DNA from 2 places in the Paraburkholderia sp. BR13444 genome. Region 2 is predicted to be linked to the other one. Evidence: riboswitches for the same ligand, from Rfam matches in the RefSeq annotation. Region 2 holds a riboswitch; the other holds the start of a gene.

Region 1 (7,780 bases), on a different contig from region 2:
CACGCGCGCTCGTCAATATTCTGAACAACGCGGTCAAGTACAGTCCGCCCGACACGCGCATCGTGTGCAGCTTCGCGAGCCAGCCGGCGGCGAGGCGCGAGGGCAGCGGGGCGGCACGTGTGGCGTGCACGATTCGCGATCAGGGCTATGGCATCCCGAAGGAGCAGCAGGCGGGGCTATTCGAGCGCTTTCGCCGTTTTCACGAGGCAGAGCGGCCGGAAGTGGGCGGCGCGGGACTCGGCATGGCGTTCATCAAAACGGTCGTTACGCGCCACGGGGGCAGCGTCGAAGTCGTCAGCGCGCCCGGCGAGGGGACGGCCTTTACGATCTGGCTGCCCGCGCTCGACGACGCGCCGCTCGATGAAACGAGCGCACCGCGCGCCTGATGCGCTCGTGATGGATTCGATGGACTAGAGAGAAGACAGAAAATGGCGAAGATCGCTCACCTCTGTGCCGCGCTGGCCGCGGCGAGCCTCACCGCTTGCGCGGGCCTCGGCGCCGACGTGCACACTGTCTCCGCCAACGGCGCCGATCACGCCATCGTGCTGCAAGGCGAGCAGACCTATTCGCTCGCGCGCACGCAGGCGCAGGACGACAGCGCCGACCATCCGCAAGTCGAAAAGCTGCTGCGCGACGAGTTGGCGAAACACGGCTTCGTCGATACGGCGGGCAAGCCCGCGCATTATCTGCTGTCGATCGCGTATAGCACGCGGCCGGCGTCGATCGGCATTGGCGGTGGGGATTGCGCGCCCGCCGATTGCGGCGCGGGCAGCGACGGTCCAGGCGCGCTGCTTTTCGGGCGCAAGTATCAGCACGCGCTGACGCTGCGCTTTTTCGACTATGCGAGCGGCACCGAGTGCTACAAGGTCAGCGCGGTGTATATGGATCGCGACGCGGACCCGCTGCCTGCGCTGCCGCTGCTCGTGAAAACCGCGCTTGCGAAGCTGCCGTACGACGCGCCGGCCGACTGGCGCGTGAAGCTCAGTATCGACAAGGCGAGCGGTGCGCCGAACGTCGAGTCGATGGAGCCGCTGCGGCGCTAAACAACGCGGCTTCGAGTCGCCGGAGTCGTGCGTGTCGGTTATTCCGGCACCGGTTTGCCGCGTGGCCAGCGGTTTTCGAACACACAATCGGCTAGCGGCAGACGGCTCGCCCAGCGCTCCGTTTCGAGCATCGGCTTGCTGTAGAACGCATCGACGTGGCCGAGACACAGAATCGCGACCGGCCGCGCGCCTTCCGGCATCGCCAGTAGCTGGTGCACCGCGTCGACATCGAACAGCGACACCCACCCAAGCCCGAGTCCTTCCGCGCGCGCGGCGAGCCACATGTTCTGGATCGCGCACGCGACCGAAGCGAGGTCCATCTCCGGCAGCGTGCGACGGCCGAACACGTGCCGCTCGCGCCCGTCCATCAACGCGATCACCAGCAGCTCCGCGCAATCGCGCATGCCTTCGACCTTCAGCTTCATGAACTCGTCGCGGCGCTTGCCGAGCGCGTCGGCGGTAGCGAGCCGTTCGCGCTCGACGATGTCGCGCAAGCCCGTGCGCAGCGCCGCATCGGTGATGCGCACGACGCGCCACGGCTGCATGTAGCCGACGCTCGGCGCATGATGCGCCGCGTCGAGCAGACGCCGCAGCACCGCCGGATCGACCGGATCGGGTACGAAGTGGCGCATGTCGCGGCGTTCGTAAATCGCGCGATAGACCGCCTCGCGCTCGGAGTCGTCAAAAGGCTTCGCCATGAAAGAGGGCGGCCGTGAAAGCCGGGTTGGAGGGCCAGTAAGCGTGCATATAGGTTGCCACAATCGGGCCCACGCGGAACACCGCTTCGCCGGGGGTGTCGCTGTGCGCGCGGGTGGCGAAGCGCTGCGGTTCGAGCGGTGTGGCGAGCTTCGAGTAGTGGAACGTGTGGCCGGTCAGCGTGCCGTGCAGGCCGTCGATCTGCTGCATGCCGAGCGACGTGAAGCGCGTTTGCATCGTCGCGTGACCGGGCAGCAGGCCGAGCATCCGCGTGCGCGTGCCTTGCGCGTCGGTCAGGGTGTCGAGCAGGTAGAGCATGCCGCCGCATTCGGCGACCACCGGTTTGTCCGCCGCGACGTGCGCGCGGATCGATGCCGCGCTGCTCATGTTGCCCGCGAGGGTCGCCATATGCAGTTCGGGATAGCCGCCCGGCAGATAGAGCGCATGCGTGTCGGCGGGCAACGCTTCGTCGGCAAGCGGCGAGAAATAGCTGAGCCGCGCGCCGAGCGCTTCGAGCAGCGCGACGTTGGCGGGGTAGATGAACGAGAACGCGGCGTCGCGCGCGATCGCAATGTGCGTGCCTTCGAGCAGACGCGGCAGCACCTCGGGCGACGGTGCGCCGAAATCGACCGGCGGCGGCAGTTCGGCGAGCGCGGTCGACGCGAGCGTATCCGCCGCGTGTTCGAGGCGCGCTTCGAGATCGTCGATCTCATCGGCTTGATGCAGGCCGAGGTGCCGGTCGGGCAGCGTGATTTCGTCGCTCGCGGCGATGTGGCCGCACCAGCGCAGTTCGGGCGGCAGCGCTTCCTGCAGCATCTGCGCGTGACGGGCCGAACCGACGCGATTCGCGAGCACGCCATGAAACGGCAGTTGCGCTCTGAAGCGCGCAAGGCCGAACGCGAGCGCGCCGAAGGTCTGCGCCATCGCCTGCGCAGAAATCACCGCAAGCACCGGCACGCCGAGCGTGGTCGCCAGATCGGCGCTGCTCGGCGTGCCGTCGAACAGGCCCATCACGCCTTCGATCAGGATCAGATCGGCTTCTTGTGCCGCCTGCGCGAGCAGGTTGCGGCACGCGCTTTCGCCGACCATCCATAGATCGAGCGACAGCACCGGCGCGCCGCTCGCGCGCGCGAGGATCATCGGGTCGAGAAAATCCGGCCCGGTCTTGAACACGCGCACGCGACGTCCGAGCCGCCGGTGATAGCGCGCGAGACCCGCGGTGATCGTGGTCTTGCCTTGTCCCGAGGCGGGCGCGCTGATGAACAGCGCGGGGCACGCTGCGGAGCGAGTCCCCTTGGGGGGCGCCCCGAAGGAAGTCCCGTTGGGGGGCGCGGACATCGCTCAGAACTCCACGCCGCGCTGCGCCTTCACACCCTGCTCGCGATACGGATGCTTGATCGCGCGCATTTCGGTGACGAGGTCGGCGGCTTCGATCAGCGCGTCGGGCGCATGGCGCCCGGTCACGACGACGTGCAGCATCGGCGCGCGCGCATTGATAACGGCGAGCACTTCGTCGAGCGGCAGGTACTCGTACTTCAGCACGGTGTTCAGTTCGTCGAGGATCACCATCTGATAGTCGCCGCTTTCGATCATCCGCCGCGCTTCGTTCCAGCCCTTGCGCGCGGTCGCCATGTCGGCTTCGCGGTTCTGCGTGTTCCACGTGTAGCCGTCGCCCATCGTGACGAAATCGCATTGCGCGATCGCGCCGAGGAAATCGCGCTCCGACGTATGCAGCGCGCCCTTGATGAACTGCACGACGCCCAGCCGCATGCCGTGGCCGAGCACCCGCACGGCCATGCCGAACGCGGCCGTGCTCTTGCCCTTGCCGGTGCCGGTGTTGACGATCAGCAGGCCTTTTTCGACGGTGGCGCTGGCCTGCTTCTTTTCGTGGCCTTCGCGGCGCCGTTCGGTCATGCGTTGATGCGATTCGGGATCGGTTTTCATCGGAGGTCCTGGTCTTGAGGGGCGGGATGGAAGGGCGCTACGTCGCCGGGTGCGCTGTCGCTGGCCGCCGCAATCGCGACCGTAATGCCGGCGTGCGTGGTCTTGTGTACGACCAGACGTGCGTTTTGCGCGATTGTCGCGCGGACCGACGCTGCTGCCGCCAGTAGCGCACATGGTTCGCACACACCGTCGACACCAAGATGCGCGCGCGCGGCCGCCGACGGCGACGCGACCGGTGCGGCGGCGATCTGCTCGCGGCTGAACAGTTGCAGCGGTAGTTGATGGCGCGAACAGAATTCGAGCAGACCTGCTTCGTTGGCTTTGGCGTCGATCGTCGCGATGGTGTGGATCTGCTCGAAGGCATTCGAACCGAGAGCTGCGCGCACGGCGGCTTCGATGTCAGCCGCATCGCTGTGCAAGCGGCAACCTATGCCGACGCTCAGCGTTTTAATCGCGCTCGCAGCTTGTTCGTGATCGACTCGGCCGTCGCGTTTGGCCGCATCACGCGCAAGCGCGAACGAGGCCACGCCGCCGATCACGACGATCGCCGGCGAGCCGAGCCCCGCGCGCACGACCGCCTCGGCAAACTCGCGCAGCGGCGCGAGCACGTGACGCTGCTCCGGCCGCGTCGCCGATTCGATCGCCGCGCAGGGCGTATCGGCGGACATGCCGGCCGCGAGCAACGCGCCGACGATTTCGCCGAGCCGCCGCATGCCCATATAGATCACGAGCGTCATGCGCGTCGCGGCGAGCGCGGCCCAGTCCGGCTCGCCACCGCCGGCGCCGTGGCCGGTGACGAACACGACGCCCTGCGCGTAATCGCGATGCGTGACCGCGATGCCGAGCGTCGCGGGCGCGGCGATGCCGGCCGTGATGCCGTTGATCACGTCGACTTCGATACCGGCCGCCTGCAGCGCCTGCAATTCTTCGCCGCCGCGGCCGAACACGAACGGATCGCCGCCTTTGAGCCGCGCCACGCTGCGTCCCGCGCGCAGATGCCCGAGCATTTGCGCGACGATGTCCGCTTGCGGAGTCGACGGATGGCCGCCGCGCTTGCCGACGTATACGACTTGCGCGTTGGCGCTTGCAAACTGCAGTACGTCGGGATTGACCAGATCGTCGACCAGCACGACATCGGCCTGCGCGAGCGCACGGGTGGCCTTCAGGGTCATCAGTTCGACGTCGCCGGGACCGGCGCCGATCAGCCAGGCGCGCGTCATCGCGGCGTGCATGGCGCATGCCATGCGGAGCTGGGGGGAGAGAAGCGGCGTGCGACGGAGCACGCGGCGGTGAATATGGATGTCATGCGGTACGGCGAATCGGGGCGCGGCCACTCGTGCGGTTCGCGGCGGATTCTTCAGAGAGAACACCACGACACACGCGATGCCACGTTTCTACGCCTTCACATCCGTTCCCCGCGGATTCCGGCGGCCGGCGGCGCAACCCGATGCACGGATGCATGCGGCGCCGCCTCCGCGTCTGGCCGGTATCCGGGCTGGCGGCCTCACGCGCTTCGCCTTCCCGTCCCGGTTTGCGAATCCGCGGATTCGCGGGGACAGTGGCATCAAAAAACGCATGCGCGGCACAGCGGAATCGAAGGCGAATCGAATCGCGCGCCGCAGGTCACTTACCGTTGCGGGGACAGCACAGGTTGAACGCGCGACGCGCTGCCTGTTTCCCGTTTAACTGCACATGCGAGCGCATGTGCGGGCACCAAACGCGCGCATACGATAGCACATGACGCCTTGCCGGATAAGCCTCGGCGGCGCTTTCCGGCGCCCCGCGTTCCTTGACTGCGCATGCCCGGGGGCCTACACTCGCACGCACTTTGGGTGCTCGCGTGCGCGTTCGTGCGCATGCAGTTAAACGGGAAACAGGGAGCCATCTGCGCTAGAGCGGCTAACCTGTGCTGTCCCCGCAACGGTAAGCGAAAAGCGGTTCCGGCTTGATAGCCGGGCGCCGCGGTGCCGGCTTCGATGTCCTCGCGCAAGGTCGCGTCGACATATCACCACTGGACGAGAAACCACTCGTCCGGGAAGGGGAAGCGGCGCTTTCGCCAGCCCGGATACCGGCCCGAAGAAGCAGAACGACCGCCGCGGGGATGCGGCGGCGCGTTCATGACCTCAGTTCCGCTTTCTGTATTTCCGTTGTCGCGGCAATGCCGTCGTTCGTCCCCGTGTCTGGTGATCGCTGGTACTGTTGCGCGTGCTTCATTCGCTCCATTCGCCAGCCGATGCCGACCGATGCGCGGAACTTGCGGCAGACCGATGCAACGCAAAGGGATGGACCTCACGATGCAAACTCAATTGCGCAAGATTCCCGTCACGATCGTTACCGGCTTTCTCGGCAGTGGCAAAACTACGTTGCTGCGGCACATCCTTCAGCATGCGGGCGGCAAGCGCATCGCGGTGATCGTCAACGAGTTCGGCGAACTCGGCATCGACGGCGAAATCCTCAAGGGCTGCGGCATCGGTTGCGATGAAAACGGCGTCGAGACCGAAGGGCAATTGTATGAACTCGCGAACGGTTGTCTGTGCTGCACCGTGCAGGAAGAGTTTTTCCCGGTGATGGAAAAGCTCGCGGAGCGGCGCGACGAACTCGATCATGTGCTGATCGAAACCTCGGGGCTCGCGTTGCCGAAGCCGCTCGTGCAGGCGTTCAACTGGCCGCAGATCCGCAACGGCTTCACGGTCGACGCAGTGGTGACGGTGGTGGACGGCCCGGCCGCCGCAAGCGGCCAGTTCGCCGATAACCCGGTCGCCGTCGATGCGCAGCGCAAGGCCGATCCGAATCTCGATCACGAGTCGCCGCTGCACGAGCTGTTCGAAGACCAGTTGTCGGCTGCCGATCTGGTGATTCTGAACAAGACCGATCTGATCGACGACGCGCGGCAGCACGAAGTGGAAGCCGCGATCCGCGCGGAGATTCCGCCGCAGGTGAAGATCGTGCGCGCGCAGCGGGGACAGCTCGACCTGCATACGCTGCTGGGGCTCGAAGCGGCGTCGGAACAGACGATCCATCTGCGTCACGACCACCACGGTTCCGCCGACGACCCCGATCATCACCACGACGAATTCGATTCGGTCGTCGTGCAGGCATCGGTGCCGTCGCGCGACGCGGCGCTCGCCGCGTTGCAGACGCTGGTCGAAAACCACACGATTTACCGTGTCAAAGGCTTCGCGGCACTGCCGGGCGCGGCGATGCGCCTCGTGATCCAAGGCGTGGGCCGGCGCTTCGACAGCTACTTCGACCGGCGCTGGCAGGCGGGCGAAAACGGCGACGACGCCCTGAGCCGCTTCGTGCTGATCGGCGAAGACCTCGATCAACCCGCGCTGCAACAGGCGTTCGACGCGGCGCTCGGCGCGACGTCGAACGCGACGGCATAACGGGCGCACCAGCATGCATTTGCTGCGCACGACGCCGGGCGGTTTCGTCGACGATACGCAGGGCGTGATCCGCATCGATCAGCAGCCCGCCGATATCGTCGTGCTCAGTTCCGCCGACACCACACTGTCGCTGCTCGCGAGCGTGGTGCCGCGTCTCGGCGACGGCTTTCCCAGTGTGCGGCTCGCGAACGTCACGTATCTGCGTCAGCCGGCCTCGGTCGATTTCTATCTCGACGACGTGTTGCAGCATGCGCGCGTGGTCGTCGTCGATCATCTCGGCGGCGAAGCGTATTGGCCGTACGGCATCGAGCAGGTCGTCGCGCTCGCGCAGCGCAAACAGCAAACGCTCGCGATGTTTTCCGGCGATCTGCAGGAGGACCCGAACCTGCTCGCGCGCAGTACCGCAAGCGCCGAGTTGTGTCAGCAGTTGTGGCGCTATCTGCGCGAGGGCGGTCCGCAGAACGCCGAGGCGTTTTTGCGCTGTATCGCGTACCGCGCGCTCGGTTGGGGGCGCGAGCCCGAGCCGCCGCGCGCATTGCCGGCCGCGTCGCTGTATCACCCCGAGCGCGATACGCCTACGGTCGCCGACTGGCAGGCGCGCTGGCGGCAGGACGCGCCGGTTGTCGCGATCCTGTTCTACAAGGCGCATCTGCAGGCCGCCAATACCGCGGTGTTCGATGCGCTGATCGATGCGCTCGAAGCGCAAGGGCT
Region 2 (7,780 bases):
GCTTCGAGGCAGTCGATCTGGTGATGCAGGTCCAGATGCGACAACGGTTCGTCGAGCAGCAACAGCGGCGCGTCCTGGCACAGCACTGCCGCGAGCGCGACGCGCTGACGCTCGCCGCCCGATAGCGACAGCACGTCGCGCGCCGCAAAGCCCGCAAGGCCGAGCGATTCGAGCGCCGCCTGCGCAGCCGCGCGATCTTCATCGCGCTCCCAGCCCCAGCCGCCCAGATGCGGGAAGCGATTCAGCAGCACGATGTCGAGCACGCTGGCATTGAACGCATCGGCCGCGCTTTGCGGCATCAGCGCGCGGCGCCGTGCGAGCGGCAGCGGCTGCCAGTCGGCCACGCGCACGCCATCGAGTTCGACATGGCCCGCCGCCGGATGCAACAGGCCCGCCAGCGTCGACAGCAAGGTGGTCTTGCCCGCGCCGTTCGGCCCGGCGATACACCAGACTTCGCCCGCATTGAAGGTGTGCGTGAACGCGTCGAGCAAGGTGCGCGCGCCGGCGCGCAGTGTCAGGCGCTGCGTGCTCAGCATCGAAGAGGTGGGGCTGGGTTCGGCTTGCATCATCGGCGGCGTTTGAGCAGCATCCACAGGAACACCGGCACGCCGACCAGCGACGTGATCACGCCGACCGGCAATTGCGCGGGCGCAATCACGGTCCGCGCAATCAGATCCGCGCCCATCACCGCGACACCGCCGCCGAGTGCAGCCGCCGGCAGCAGCATGCGCTGGTCGTTGCCGAACGCGAGCCGCAGCATATGCGGCACGACGAGACCGACGAAGCCGATCGTGCCCGCGGTCGTCACCGCCGCGGCCGCCGCCAGCGACGCGACCAGGTACACGCGCAAACGCAGTGGCATTACCGCGACGCCGAGCGCTTGCGCGGCTGCGTCGCCGCGCAGCAGCACGTTCAGACGCGGCGCGGCTGGCATGATCGCGAGCAACACGAGCGCGAGCGCGATCAGCGCGGTCCACGGCAGCGCGCCGCCATTGAGGTCGCCGGTCAGCCAGAACAGCATGCCGCGCAGACGGCTATCGGGCGCGAGATTGAGCAGCAGCGTGATCATCGCGCCCCACCCGGCCGCGATCACCGCGCCCGTCAGCAGCAAACGCGGCGACGTGTCCTGCGGCTCGCCGCGCCACAGTTCGCGACGCGCGAGTCCGAGCACCAGCAGGATCGACACGAACGCACCCGCGAACGCGCTCGCATCGACGATCCACCATGCGCCGCCCGCGATCATCGCGACCAGCGCGAAGCTGGCCGCGCCGCCCGACACGCCGAGCACGTACGGCTCGGCCAGCGGATTGCGCAGCAGCACCTGCAGCAGCGCGCCGGCGAGCGCGAGCAACGCGCCGCACGCGAAGCCCGCGAGCGCGCGCGGCAATCGCAACGTGCGCACGATTTCGCCGGTGAGATCGTCGCTGCCCGCAGCGCCGAACGTGTGCGTTGGCACGAGCGCCGCAAGCACGCGCGACGGCGCGAGCGGCACGCTGCCGAGCACCAGCGACGCGCCGAGCAGCGCGATGGCGGCGAGCGCGAGCCCAAGCCAGATCGCAGCCGCGCGTTTCGCGTTCATCGGGCGCGGCGTTGCCATCGCGGCGGACAGCGAACCGGACGCGCGACTCATCCGCGTGCCCTCACGCATGCGGCCAACCCGGCGCGCTCGTCACTGCTGCTGCCAGCCGAGCGTGACATACGCACCGCGTCGCGGCGAGTTATACGAGTAGGCCGTCTCATAGTCCTTGTTGAACAGATTGTCGATTTGCGCGCTGACGTACCACGCCTTCGTGATGTTGTAGCGCGCCGATAGATTCACGATGCCATAACCGCCGAGCTTGCCGGTGCTGTCTGGACGCGGACCGCTGACGATCCACTCGCCCCCAACCCGCCATCCACCGATGCTGCGATTCGCCGCGAACGACCCGAAGCGTCGCGCGCGTCGCACGAGGTCGGTACCGCTGTCGAGATCGACCGGGTTCTGCAGCGTCAATGTCGCGCGTACGTCGGTCTTGCCGACATGACCGCTCCACGATCCTTCGAGTCCCTGCACCTTCGCATGGCCGACGTTCTCCGCGAGATAGATGCCGGGGATCGTCTGCACGTAGTCGATCAGATTCGTATAGCGCGTCTGGAATGCGTTCAGACGCATCACGCCGAGCGCATCGGTCGCGTACTGCAAACCGGCTTCGACCGAGTGACTGCGCTCGGGCTGGATCGACGGGTTGCCGCTGATCGGATAGTACAGATCGTCGAAGCTCGGCGCGCGGAACGCATCGGAATAGCTTGCGGTTACCTTCCAGTGCGACGTAATGTCGAAACCGTAGCCGAGATAGTAACTGTTCGCTCCGCCGAAATCGGAGTACTGGTCGCGGCGTACGTTGGCCTGAATCTGGTTGCGGCCGAAGCGTGCGCTGTAGCCGGCGAAGACCGAATCGACGTGACGGTCGGGCGCGGCGAACGTGTCGGAGTCGAGAGTCTGGTCGAGATGCTCGTAGCCGAATTGCAGCTTCTGGTTCGCGGCGAGCGCGAAATCGTTCTGCCACGTGTACTGGCGATTGTCGGTATCGAAGCGGTCGTTGTAGATGCCATTGGTGTTCGATACGCTGCGGTCGTCGCCCTCGGCGAGCGTGAAGCGGGTGGTCCACCAGTCGGTCAGCTTGCCGTTCGCAAACACCGATACCTGACGCACCTTGCTATAGAGGTTGTTCAGATCGGTTGGCACGCCGTACGCATTGTCGTAGCTGTTGTTGTTGTTCGACTGGAAGTAGCTGATGCCCGCATCCCACTTGTCGGTGAACTTGTGGCGCAACGACGCGCTGATGCTCTCGTTCAGATTGCCGTTCGCGTTCGGATTCGCGCCCGGCGCCTCGAGCGGATCGAGCGACGAAAAGCCGTCGCTCTTCGTGCGAGCGAGCGAGATGTTGAAGGTCGTGCGGCCGTCCTGATCGAGCGCTCCGTTCACGCCGGCCGTTTGCGTCTGCGTGTGATAGCTGCCGTAGCCGACCGAAAAATTGAAGCGCGGCGGATGATCGCCGCCGTCTTTCGTGAACACCTGCACGACACCGCCGATCGCACCCGAGCCGTACAACGCCGACACGTTGCCGTTCACGACTTCGACGTGATCGACCTGGTCGAGCGGAATCTGTGCGAGCTGAGCGGAGCCGAGACTCACCGAATCGACGCGCACGCCGTCGATCAGCAGCAGCGATTGCGTCGACGACGCGCCGCGCAGAAAGAGGCTCGTGGTCGAACCGGGGCCACCCGTGCGCGAGATTTGCGCGCCGGGCGCGAGTCGCAGCAGGCCGGGCAGATCGGTCGCGGTCGTGTCGGCGATGTCCTGCTGATCGAACTGCGTGGTCTGCGGGATCGCATCGCGCAACGCTTGCGCTCCGCGTTGTGCGGTCACGACGATCGGCGACAGCACGTTGCCCGATGCATCGGCGGAAGCGGGATTGGCCGCATCGGCAACGTTTGGGGCATTCGCGGTGCTTGCATCCGCAGCGGACGATGAAGGCACAGGCTCGGCGCTTTGCGCATGCGCGACGAGCGGCAGGCTCGCGAACGCGAGCAGCGTCGCGCGGGCGATGGGGGACAACATGGGATGACATTCCTGTGGATGGCATGCGCGGCCTGCTTCCCCGCAGGCCGACGCGTCACGAGGCGTCCCCCATGTTTAACGTTTTCGCGGGGGACGTCCCTCTTTTCTGGCCGGTATCCGGGCTACGACACATCGATCCCGCCTTCCCACGCGTGACGCGCAGTGGCACACTCGCAGATTGAACTTCCAACCGTGCGACAAGGACCGACCTGCATGAGCACATCACATGCGGTCGTTTACCGTTGCGGGGGCAGCGCAGGTTCGCGCATCCGGTTTGGCACCGCGCGCGCCCTGCTTCCCGTTTAACTGCGCGCGCCGAAAAGCGCGCGCGGGCACCAGAGTGCGGGAAGTGTAGGAGCGGCTTCGCGGGGCGTCAAGAAAGGTCAACCGGAGCGCGATCCGTTCTGTCGAATGCAGGTTATTGTCCGATGGATTGCCGGTCTTTGATCTTATGGTCGACGACACGACTCGCAACGAACCTGCATGAAGCGATGCTGTTACGTCTCGAAACGAGACAATTGTCGGAACCTGTAATATTCCGCGCTAAAATGCGATGTCTTTAGAGGACGCAGCACATGCTCACCGAACTCGAATCACTCTCCCAGAACATCGGCAAGCTGATTGCGATCAGCAAGCGCCACAACGAAGCGCGGATCGCGCTCGAAGAGCAGCTCGCGCAAACGCGTGCCGAAGTACAAGCCACGCACACCGAACTCGCGCAATTGCGTGCCGAGCGCGATGCACTGCAAGCGGAACGCGACGCGCTTTCCGCCAAGATCGACGACGCTCAGGTGCGCCTGAATGCGATTCTCGAAAAATTGCCGCGCGCACGCGCAAGCAGCGAACCGGATAACCAGCTCGATCTGCTCGAGTCCGCCCAGCCCGAACACGAGGAAGCGGAAGGCGACGTGAGCCGACACGGAGAAAGCGCATGACCACCAAGCAGATCGAAGTATCGATTCTCGAAGTACCCTACCGTCTCGCCTGTTCGCCTGAAACGGAAGGCGCGCTGCTCGAGGCGGTCGCGCGCGTCGACGCCGAGATGAAGAAAATCCGCAGCGGCAGCAATGTGCGCGGCACCGATCGCATCGCGGTGATGGCGGCGCTGTCGCTGGCATCGGAACTGCTTAAGCTGCAAAGCAGTGTGCGACACGGAGAAGCATTTCCTGCTGAAGAAATCCGGCGTACAATGCAGCAAATGAACGAACAGCTAGGTACTGTGATTGAGCAGTACAGCATGCAGTAAGCAGTAGTTGACTCAATAGCGGGCCGGTTTCGAACCGGTCACTTGTTCAACGGTATGTGTTGTAGCTTCATCGGTTTAGCTTCCCTGCCTGGTTCGCCAAGGTCATATATTCCTTGAACCAATGCCATGTGCACGGTTGCGGAAATTTGTAGCACGGGTGTGCGCGTCACTCTGTCTGATGTACCCGAAGTGTTGCTAACTGCGACCAATTCTGAACCCTCGGTTCAGGATGCCGGCCTAGCGGCTAAGGCGGGGACCTTATCTGGAACGGCATCGGACTTCGGTTCGATGCCGTTTTTCTTTGGTCGTCGTTGTTTCGTTTGAATGCCTGTTTCAGGGGCTTTCCGCACGCGCCTGTTGTTGGCGCCTCGTTCAATCTCACACGCTCACTCCGATTCATGCGCTACTGGCTGATGAAGTCCGAACCGGACGAAGCAAGCATCGACGACCTCGCCAACGCACCGCATCGCACCTTGCCGTGGACCGGCGTGCGCAATTATCAGGCGCGCAACTTCATGCGCGACGTGATGCAGGTCGGCGACGGCGTGCTCTTCTATCATTCGAGCTGTCCGGAACCCGGCATCGCGGGCATCGCGGAAGTCTCGTCGACCGCGTATCCGGACCCGACGCAGTTCGATAAAAAGAGTCCGTACTACGACGCGAAATCGTCGCCGGAAACGCCGCGCTGGATGCTCGTCGACGTCGTGTTCAAGAAGAAAATCCCGCTGATTCCGCTTGCCGCGCTGCGCGAGCATGCCGAATTGCAGGACATGCGCGTGCTCGCCAAAGGCAACCGTCTGTCGATCACACCGGTGACCGACGCCGAATGGCGCTTCATCACTAAACAGCTGGTTTAAGGGCAAATGCGCGACGCGGCACGTGTCGTGATCGCGTCCGGGCCATCATTTCCGATGCGGCGGCGAAGTACTAATTGGGGAACCAAGCGCCAGTAAGACGCGCCTAATCGCTCGACGAAAGCGCGAGTTCGAACCAACCGTTCGACGGCATCCCGATCCATTCGCCAGCGCATCCGTCAAACCGCGCGCCACCATCGCGTCATCACGCGGCGCACGCGTCGAACGTGCACAACCTGTTCAAACAAGGATTCCAGCCATGACGACAAAAACCGCACGGGCCCTCGCACTCGCGCTCGCCTTTGGCGCGCCTGTGGCGCTCGCGCTGAACCCGGCGCCCGCTCGCGCGCAGACCATGATGCCGCAGCCCTCGGGCGTGCTGTCGCTGAATGCGCAGGCGAGCGCGGAAGTCCCGCAGGACGAAGTCGAAATCACGCTGTTTTACGAGCAGGAAGCGAGCGAGCCGTCGGCGTTGACGTCGACGCTGAACCAACGTGCCGACGCGGCATTGCAGAAGGCGCGCGCCGTCGCCGGCGTAACCGCGCGCTCGGGTGCGTTCTCGATCTTCCCGTCAACGGACCGCGACGGACGCATCTCGGCGTGGCGCGGCCGCACGGAAGTCGTGCTCGAATCGCGCGACTTCGCCGCGGCTTCGAAGCTCGCCGGACAGATGGCATCGATCATGCAGGTGGGTAACGTGCGTTTCTCGCTGTCGCCGGAAGCGCAGCGCGCCGCCGAACAGCGGCTCAGCGGCGAGGCGATCAAATCGTTTCGCGAGCAGGCCGCGGCATCGTCGCAGGCGTTCGGCTTTAGCGGCTATTCGATCCGCGAGGTCAACGTGAATCACAGCGGCGTGATGCCGCGTCCGATGATGATGAGCGCACGCGCGATGGGCGCCGATGAGAAGAGCGCGCCGATGCCGCTCGAAGGCGGCACCTCGACGGTGACGGTCAACGTGTCGGGGTCGGTGCAGATGAAGTGACGCACACGCGCGAACGCCAGCGCATCAAAGAGAAACGCCACGGCATCCATCGAAGCCGTGGCGTTTTTTCATGCAGCGTTCGCTACGCTGGCCGGGCGCAGTTCAGTTCGCGCCGACCGCCTGCGCCGGCTCGCGCCGCCCCCGGCGATACGCCCACACCATCAGGCCGATGCCCGCGAGGATCATTGGCAGCGACAGCCATTGCCCCATCGACAGCCCCATCGCGAGCAGGCCGAGGAAATCGTCCGGCTCGCGCGCGAATTCGACCGTGAAGCGCGCGAGGCCGTAGCCGATCAGGAACATCGCGGAGATCGCGCCAAGCGGCTTCGGCTTGCGCGAGAAGAAAATCAGCACGAAAAACAGCGCCACGCCTTCGAGCGCGATCTCGTACAGCTCCGACGGATGCCGCGGCAGCATGTGATATTGCGCAAACACTTCGTTCAGATGCCATTGCGCGGCCAATTGCGGATGCGCGGCGAGCCAGCTTGCGTCGTCGGGCGCGGCGCCGGGGAACAGCATCGCCCACGGCGCGGCCGGATCGGTCACGCGGCCCCACAGCTCGCCGTTGATGAAGTTGCCGAGCCGCCCCGCCGCGAGGCCCGTGGGCACCATCGGCGCGACGAAGTCGGTGACCTGCAGCCACGAGCGCTTGCGCTGATACGCGAACAGCATCATCGCAATGGTGACGCCGAGAAAGCCGCCGTGAAACGACATACCGCCTTCCCACACCTTGAAGATGTCGAGCGGATGCGCGAAATAGAAGCTGGCCTTGTAGAACAGCACATAGCCGAGCCGGCCGCCGAGGATCGTGCCCAGCACGCCGAAGAACAGCATGTCGTCGATGTCCTTCGCGGTCCAGCCTTGCGCGGCGACGTACGGCAGCCGCAGCCGCAGCCGGGCGACCACGATCGCCGCGACGAACGCGACGAGGTACATCAAGCCATACCAGCGCACGGCGAGCGGCCCCAGATGGATGGCGACAGGGTCGAAATTCGGGTGAATGAGCATCGTGTAGTTATGGGCAGTTCAGGTTCGAAAGCAGTTTTACAGGGATCGGAAGCGGGATCTAGACGCGCGACGCCACGCTCGCCGCATGC

The links. A riboswitch is a leader RNA that binds a small molecule or an ion and turns the genes downstream of it on or off. The one in region 2 is predicted to bind cobalamin.
Region 1: it holds a riboswitch for cobalamin, as region 2 does, so the genes downstream of both, cobW (cobalamin biosynthesis protein CobW) here and AB3X95_RS34515 (TonB-dependent receptor) in region 2, are expected to answer to the same signal.

Annotation. Positions count from the first base shown of each region.
Region 1 covers NZ_JBFPKM010000030.1:6,312-14,091, reverse strand. The annotation lists gene AB3X95_RS38440 (CHASE2 domain-containing protein) at 1-386, shown strand, start outside; gene AB3X95_RS38435 (DUF4136 domain-containing protein) at 429-1,043, shown strand; gene bluB (5,6-dimethylbenzimidazole synthase) at 1,082-1,741, opposite strand; gene AB3X95_RS38425 (cobyrinate a,c-diamide synthase) at 1,725-3,077, opposite strand; gene cobO (cob(I)yrinic acid a,c-diamide adenosyltransferase) at 3,081-3,683, opposite strand; gene AB3X95_RS38415 (cobalamin biosynthesis protein) at 3,680-4,114, opposite strand; partial or broken gene cobA (uroporphyrinogen-III C-methyltransferase) at 4,178-4,903, opposite strand; cobalamin riboswitch at 5,147-5,416, opposite strand; cobalamin riboswitch at 5,497-5,775, shown strand; gene cobW (cobalamin biosynthesis protein CobW) at 5,978-7,069, shown strand; gene cobN (cobaltochelatase subunit CobN) at 7,083-7,780, shown strand, end outside.
Region 2 covers NZ_JBFPKM010000020.1:72,216-79,995, forward strand. The annotation lists gene AB3X95_RS34505 (ABC transporter ATP-binding protein) at 1-569, opposite strand, end outside; gene AB3X95_RS34510 (iron ABC transporter permease) at 566-1,630, opposite strand; gene AB3X95_RS34515 (TonB-dependent receptor) at 1,670-3,601, opposite strand; cobalamin riboswitch at 3,692-3,956, opposite strand; gene AB3X95_RS34520 (ATPase) at 4,177-4,536, shown strand; gene AB3X95_RS34525 (cell division protein ZapA) at 4,533-4,847, shown strand; RNA gene ssrS (6S RNA) at 4,926-5,107, shown strand; gene AB3X95_RS34535 (EVE domain-containing protein) at 5,246-5,704, shown strand; gene AB3X95_RS34540 (SIMPL domain-containing protein) at 5,961-6,683, shown strand; gene lgt (prolipoprotein diacylglyceryl transferase) at 6,786-7,691, opposite strand; gene AB3X95_RS34550 (LysR family transcriptional regulator) at 7,750-7,780, opposite strand, start outside.